Regions from separate parts of the Priestia sp. 179-F W1.4 NHS genome, predicted to be linked through region 3. Evidence: riboswitches for the same ligand, from Rfam matches in the RefSeq annotation. Region 3 holds a riboswitch; each other region holds the start of a gene.

Region 1 (2,270 bases), on a different contig from region 3:
AAGGCTCCATGAGCAAGAGCTTGTGTTAACTTAGCCGGAGCTAGCTGGCCGTCTCCCGGTATTGTAATGGCTCCGTATATGTCTGGAGAGAGCCCGGGTTCTAACAAACGCGCTTCTTTTACATCGATCCATCTTACATCTTTGTCCCACCGGTGGTGCTGAGCGGCTTTTTTCTTTAATACGTGTGCATCTTCTTCTGTTACAGCGACTTTTAATAAGCCTTTTTGAATGAGCTCTACGTCGATAGCCGTTTTTTCTTTTAGTTCCTTCACCAGTTCAGGAAACATGCTTCTGCTCTTAATAGCAAGGTCTAAAAGAGGACCTTCTTCATCAATTTCAGCTTGAGCACCTAAAATACCAGCGGCTGCACTTGAAGCTTCACAACCAACTTGATTGCGTTCAAGAATAGCTACTGACGCTCCTTGTTTTGACAAATGATAAGCGATAGAAGAGCTGATTATACCTCCTCCGATTAACAGTACATCATAATGCTGCTTCATTTTCTCCACCTCCAGATGTCCATATATGAGAATATTGTTTAATCGCTTTCAGGGGATCTTGCGCAAGCATGACACCAGACATCACGGCTATACCGTGTGCTCCTGTTTGAAGTACCTCTTTGGCATTTACAGGTGTAATTCCTCCAATGGCAATAACCGGTATCTGCACAGCGTCTACTACTTCTTTTAGTGCCGCTATCCCTCGACTTTTTAATTCTTTTTTTGAATGTGTTGAATAAATATGTCCGTATAAAATGTAGTGAGCACCATCTTTTTCAGCTTCTAAAGCCTCTTCCACAGAGTGAACTGACTTTCCAACAATAAGAGAAGGAAATGCGTCTATAACAAACGAAACGTCTAAACTATGATAGGCAAGCTGTACACCTTTTGCTTTTAAAGCATGCGCTACATCAACTCGGTCATTCACAATAATTTTAGAGCGACAAAATGGTAGGCTTTCTAGTAAACATTGAATCTGCTTTGCCGTTTTCTTTTTTTCTCTAATATGAATGGCGCCCGCAAAAGGCGCGATAGCCGTTAAAATTTTTTGAAGCTCTTCGATTGGCTGCTTATCTGTTGTAATGACATGAAATTTAGGAATATCCACATGATCGAAACCTTTCCATTCAGAATAAAGAGAAATTTCAATCACTTCATCTTGTGCAGAGGGCTTTATTACATACAAAAAACCACTCTACAACGTAGAGTGGTTAGCATGCATCGTTATGTAAACATGATCGCCACTTCCCTACGCTGGTCCAAACCAGATCAGGTTCAAAGGGTCCGAAATACATCCGTCTCAGCTTCAAAAAGCTCCCCTAGTGATTGCTATTTATTGATTTTGTTTTTGCACTTAAAATTATAACACAACTAGATGTAAATACAATATCTCTTTATGCTCTTACGGCTCTCTTCCTTTTATAGATGTATCTTTTAAGCTTCTTTACTAAGAGGCCCGGCGCACCGAATCATTCTGCTTTTTATATAGTTAGTAATCGGTATAGTCGTCAAATTCTTCTTTGTCTTTTTCCTTTTTCCGATCCCATATAAACAGCAGGAGTAACATAATAAAAGTTAGAATATAAAAACCGTAAAAAATAAATGCCGCCACAACATTTATAAATAAAAATAAAAAACCAATGATCTGACCTGCAACAGCTACAATCAACAAAATGTATTTCCAAACTTCTGCTTTTCTATCCATTCTCTACTTCTCCGTCTTTTTGTTTTTCCCTACTAGAAACGTTCTCTTTACTTATAATAAAAACGTTCCTGCCAGTAAACCGACTGTAAATAAACCAACTGTTCCAAATGCTGAAATCCCCACGTACGCCAACATTTTCCGATAAGATTTTTCCCGAATTAACTGTACGGTTTCCACACTAAACGTTGAAAAAGTGGTAAAGGCACCAAAAAACCCAATGCCAATCATTAAAAATATTGAATCATCATAAGCATGACTCGGAACCTTTCCATAATAACTACCGTAAAAAAGACCAAGCCCAAACGCCCCGAGCAAGTTTACAAACAGCATTGAGACTGGAAAAGGAGGGTTTGAAACTGTTTTTGTAACTTTTAAACCCAAAAGATAACGGCATATTCCTCCAGCTGCCCCGCCAAGTGCCAAGCTCACTATGCTCATTTACTTCACCTCATGTACTTTCACTAAATTTTTCCCTGCCGCTTCACCGCATAGATAGCCTGCTAAAGCAAGAAGGATTCCACCTACTAAAGAGACAATGACATAAATGGCTCCCCAAAATAAATGGT
Region 2 (2,270 bases), on a different contig from region 3:
AGGTTGGCAGATTATCTTTTAACCATGGATCTGCTTTTGCAATAGCTATAATATATTCTTCCACTTCTTTTGATACTTGGTCGTACGATTCATTAGGATAATAGTGAACGGTGATCCACAGCCTGCATTCATCTGCAATAAAAGCAGCATGTCTTCCGCCTTCGATTACTGCTGGATTAATCGTATTTGTCCCTGGCAAAAATCCTGGATAGCTCTTTGTAACAGCCCAGTGACGCTCCAATTCTTGTAGCCCTCCGATCACTTTTGCCATCTTTTCAATAGCGCTTGCGGCTAACAGCCCTCCTCCAGCATGAATCATACTTCGGCGTGTACCGTCATGATAGGTTTTACTGCTTTTTATCGTAATCCATCCCGTGATCACTCCGCCTTGACCTTGAATATGTAAATCACTTGTATCGACTACAAGCGCAAAATCAGCTGTATACCCTTTCTGACAGCATTGCAGCGTACCTGCCTCTCCTACTTCTTCTCCTACAACGGATTCAAAAATCAAGTCTCCTGGCAGCTCGATTCCTGCTTCTGTTAAAAGCTGAACTGCAAATAATGCTCCCGCCAAACCGCCTTTCATATCAGCAACTCCGCGTCCAATTATCATATTGTCTTTCACAACAGCTTCAAACGGATTGGTTTCCCACTTTTTATTTTCTTGTACCTCAGCAACATCCATATGGCCGTTAATAATCAAGCTTTGATAGTCAGCCGATTTTTGTCCTTTTAACGTTCCCACTACGATAGGGTCGTTAGAATATAAGTCCCACATATCAATGGAAAAACCGCAGTTTTTAAGAAAATCCGCTACGTACAGCTGCGCTTCATGAGAATTTCGTGCAGGAGGCGCTGGCGTTTTATACGAAACAAGCGTTGTTAATAACTGGATTAACTCTCCTTTGCGCTCCTCCACCTGTTTGACAAGCAAATCAATTGTTTCTTTCATGTATGACACCTTCCTTTACGCATAAAAAAACACTTCTTTCGCAGGAAAGAAGTGTTTTTGTTTATGTACACAAAATTATTATAACGAGTTCGTAAGGAAATCCCATACAAAACATCCATTACAATACCTCTTTCCTACGCTAGTATTACCTAGTTCAGGTTATAAGGGTTAAGACTTATCGTCTCTCTCAGCTTCGAAAGCACCCCTAGTGGTGTTGTATCTCTATGAAATTAATCTATTATCATATGTTTACCTGTAATAGTTTTATCATAGTAAAGCGTTTTATTCAATAGAAAGGTTCATGATATGGTAATGAAAATAGTTTCCTTTTTAGTAGTAAAAGAAAAAGCACACACCTTTTTCATGCAGTGTGTGCTCTTTGTTTTTGTGACATTACTAGTTAGCTATTGGCTTCTTTAAAAATACGCCATAACTAATAGCACCAATTAAAAGCAGTCCTGCTCCTAACAGGAAAACCGCCGTAAAAGTTCCCGTTGCATCTAATATAAACCCTGTTACGATAGGAGCCATTGCCGCTCCTAGAAATCCACCGAAGTTCTGAATAGCGCCGAGTGAAGCAACTTGTTCCTTTGGTGCAATATCCGCCGCTAGAGTCCAAATGACGCCTGATGGCAGCTGTGACGCGAAGTAGCCAATCGACAATAAGACAATACTTAAGGCTGCATTATCAATAAAAGGAACGGGTGCTACCGATGCTGCGGCTAAGATTGCCCCGCCTACAATTGGTATTTTTCTTGCCGTTACTGCATTAATTCCTTTTCGAATAAATCTATCTGAAATTACACCACCAAGCAACACTCCTATGATTCCTGCTAGAAACGGAATAGCAGCAATCCAGCCCGTTTGTTTTAGGCTAAAACCGCGCTCTGTTTCTAAGTAGCTAGGAAGCCAAGTTAAATAAACCCATATCGTAAACATAATTCCGAAATTCCCGATAATCATAAACCATGTGCTTTTATATTTAAACAGCTGTGACCATTTTGCTTGTGAGGTATGACTGATTTTTATCTCTTCTTTAGGGACAGCTTTCACTTTATTGGCAACATAATCCGGATCTCGGTATATCTTTAGCCAAACAAACATCACAATAAAGCCTGCTGCTCCTATAACAACAAACATTCCTCTCCAACTCATTGTTAAAAGCAGTACCGTTAGAAGTGGCGGAGCAATCGCATTAGCAATTTGAGACCCTGTATTAATAATCGAAGTAGGAAGGCCGCGCTCTTCTTTTTTAAACCATCTTTCCGTCACTTTAATTCCTGAAGTAAAAAAAGGAGACTCCGATACACCAAGA
Region 3 (2,270 bases):
TGTCCAGGACCTTCAATCATAACTTGAACATCGTGTTTCCAAGCAATTTTAGTTAATTCACCAAGCGTTTCTAATTCACCGAACTGTGCCTCATCATTAGCATCTGCAATGGAACCAGGACGTAGCCCATCGCCAAGCGAAATAGCAATATCGTATGCTTTACAGATTTCACAGATTTCTTCAAAGCGAGTATATAAAAAGTTCTCTTCATGATGAGCTAAACACCACTGCGCCAAGATGGATCCTCCGCGTGAAACAATACCTGTCGTACGTTTCGCTGTCAGAGGAATATAACGTAAAAGAACACCTGCGTGAATAGTAAAGTAATCAACACCTTGTTCTGCTTGTTCAATTAATGTATCGCGGTATGCTTCCCACGTTAGATCTTCTGCTACGCCTTTTACTTTTTCAAGCGCTTGGTAAATAGGAACGGTCCCTACAGGAACAGGCGAGTTGCGGATAATCCATTCGCGTGTTGTGTGAATATCCTTTCCTGTTGATAGATCCATAATTGTATCGGCTCCCCAACGCGTTGCCCATGTCATTTTTTCTACTTCATCTTCAATAGCTGAACGAATAGCTGAATTTCCGATATTAGCATTAATTTTCACATGGAATTTGCGGCCGATAATCATCGGTTCGCTCTCAGGGTGATTGATATTATTAGGGATAATTGCACGTCCTCTTGCTACTTCTTCACGCACAACTTCAGGATCCATCTGTTCACGAATAGCGATAAATTCCATTTCGGGCGTGATGATTCCTTTTTTCGCATAGTGCATTTGCGTTACATTTTGATTTTTTTTCGCGCGCAAAGGTAAACGTTTAGTGATAAAGCGATCGTACTGATCTCTTGGATCACCGTCATAATAACCGTTATCCTGTGGCTGAACCGTACGGCCTTGATATGTTTCTACATCGTTTCGTTCTGCAATCCACTTTTCGCGCAGAGCCGGTAATCCTTTTTGTAAATTAATTTCATAAGAGGGATCTGTATAAACACCGCTCGTGTCGTATACACGTACGGGACTATTTTCTTCTTCACCAAAAGACCCTGTAGTAGGAGACTGATGAATTTCACGCATAGGTACTTTAAGGTCTTGTCTGGATCCTTGGACATATACTTTGTGACTGTTTGGAAAAGGCTTTTTCATAGAAACTGATACATTTTGTTTTGACATTACATATTCCTCCGGTTTCGCATAAAGTGTAGCTATACCGAACCATAAAAAAAATCGGGTTCTGTGATAGACAGAACCCGATGGAATAGGCAAAAAAAGAATAAACATATACTATTCTTTTCAAGACTACTTCCCTCCGCTGGTATAACCCAAATCAGGTTCAAAGGGTTAAAGAGTTTTATTGCACTCTTCTCTCAGTCTGAGCTATCAGACACCCCTAGTAGAAATAACATTCAAATTATTCAATTTACGGCTTAAGTTTACCATCATTCGGTAAAAAATCAACCCTTAAATAAAAAAAGCTAGACAATTAGCGTTGTCTAGCAGCATCTATTGCAATCACAATAGCTGTAATAATATGCATGATAAATCCCAAAAATGGAATCCAAGCAACCAGTGAGGTAACAAGTCCTAGTATGTTTCCATAAGCAGATAACCCTCGTCTATTAGCTAAAATGAGTGTGATAGCATGAAGAATAAATCCAATAAAAAGAGGAGTATAGCTAAAGCCCATAACAATCCCTGCGCCAATTAAAGGAATTCCCAGCAAGGCTTCATACCCAGCAGTGACCCATTTCATTGTACGTACATTTCCATTCATAGTAAAAAGCCTCCTAAAAAAGATACTACTATATACGAGAAAAGAGAGAAAAAAGTTTCAAATTACTTAGGGGATATGTCGTATAAGTCAGCCCTATTGGATTAAAATGATAGATAACAGTAAAGGGGGGGTGGAAAAAACATAATGATTTAGTCATTTTTTCACACTAAAGAAAAATAGTCTAGATGATTCATTTTTAGCTAAGGGACCAGAATTTATACTGAACATAGTGACTGCTTTTTAAAATAAATAAAAGCTGATATCGTGTTTTTTGGTTGTAGCATGTAAGCTTTTTATTACAAATTATTAAAGATTCTTATCTTTTTGCAAATACACATTGTATTTCATAGTTTTAACAATTATGATAAAAAAGCAAGTGTCAAAATAGGAAAATAGTTGAGCATGTAAAACGAAGCGATAAGCTTATTAATTTGAAAGAAAGGCAAGGTACATAGCTTTATGTGGGAAATTATTGTAGCAATCATTTT

The links. A riboswitch is a leader RNA that binds a small molecule or an ion and turns the genes downstream of it on or off. The one in region 3 is predicted to bind thiamine pyrophosphate.
Region 1: another riboswitch for thiamine pyrophosphate. It lies ahead of ACH0CI_RS24020 (thiamine phosphate synthase); the one in region 3 lies ahead of thiC (phosphomethylpyrimidine synthase ThiC).
Region 2: another riboswitch for thiamine pyrophosphate. It lies ahead of ACH0CI_RS14900 (acetylornithine deacetylase); the one in region 3 lies ahead of thiC (phosphomethylpyrimidine synthase ThiC).

What each region holds. Positions count from the first base shown of each region.
Region 1 covers NZ_JBIQFF010000008.1:62,261-64,530, forward strand. Annotated here, with positions in the region: gene thiO (glycine oxidase ThiO) at 1-500, opposite strand, end outside; gene ACH0CI_RS24020 (thiamine phosphate synthase) at 484-1,107, opposite strand; TPP riboswitch at 1,229-1,330, opposite strand; gene ACH0CI_RS24025 (hypothetical protein) at 1,489-1,704, opposite strand; gene crcB (fluoride efflux transporter CrcB) at 1,756-2,142, opposite strand; gene ACH0CI_RS24035 (fluoride efflux transporter FluC) at 2,143-2,270, opposite strand, start outside.
Region 2 covers NZ_JBIQFF010000002.1:870,291-872,560, forward strand. Annotated here, with positions in the region: gene ACH0CI_RS14900 (acetylornithine deacetylase) at 1-955, opposite strand, end outside; TPP riboswitch at 1,070-1,172, opposite strand; gene ACH0CI_RS14905 (MFS transporter) at 1,352-2,270, opposite strand, start outside.
Region 3 covers NZ_JBIQFF010000015.1:15,433-17,702, forward strand. Annotated here, with positions in the region: gene thiC (phosphomethylpyrimidine synthase ThiC) at 1-1,181, opposite strand, end outside; TPP riboswitch at 1,296-1,410, opposite strand; gene ACH0CI_RS26095 (hypothetical protein) at 1,492-1,782, opposite strand; gene ACH0CI_RS26100 (undecaprenyl-diphosphate phosphatase) at 2,242-2,270, shown strand, end outside.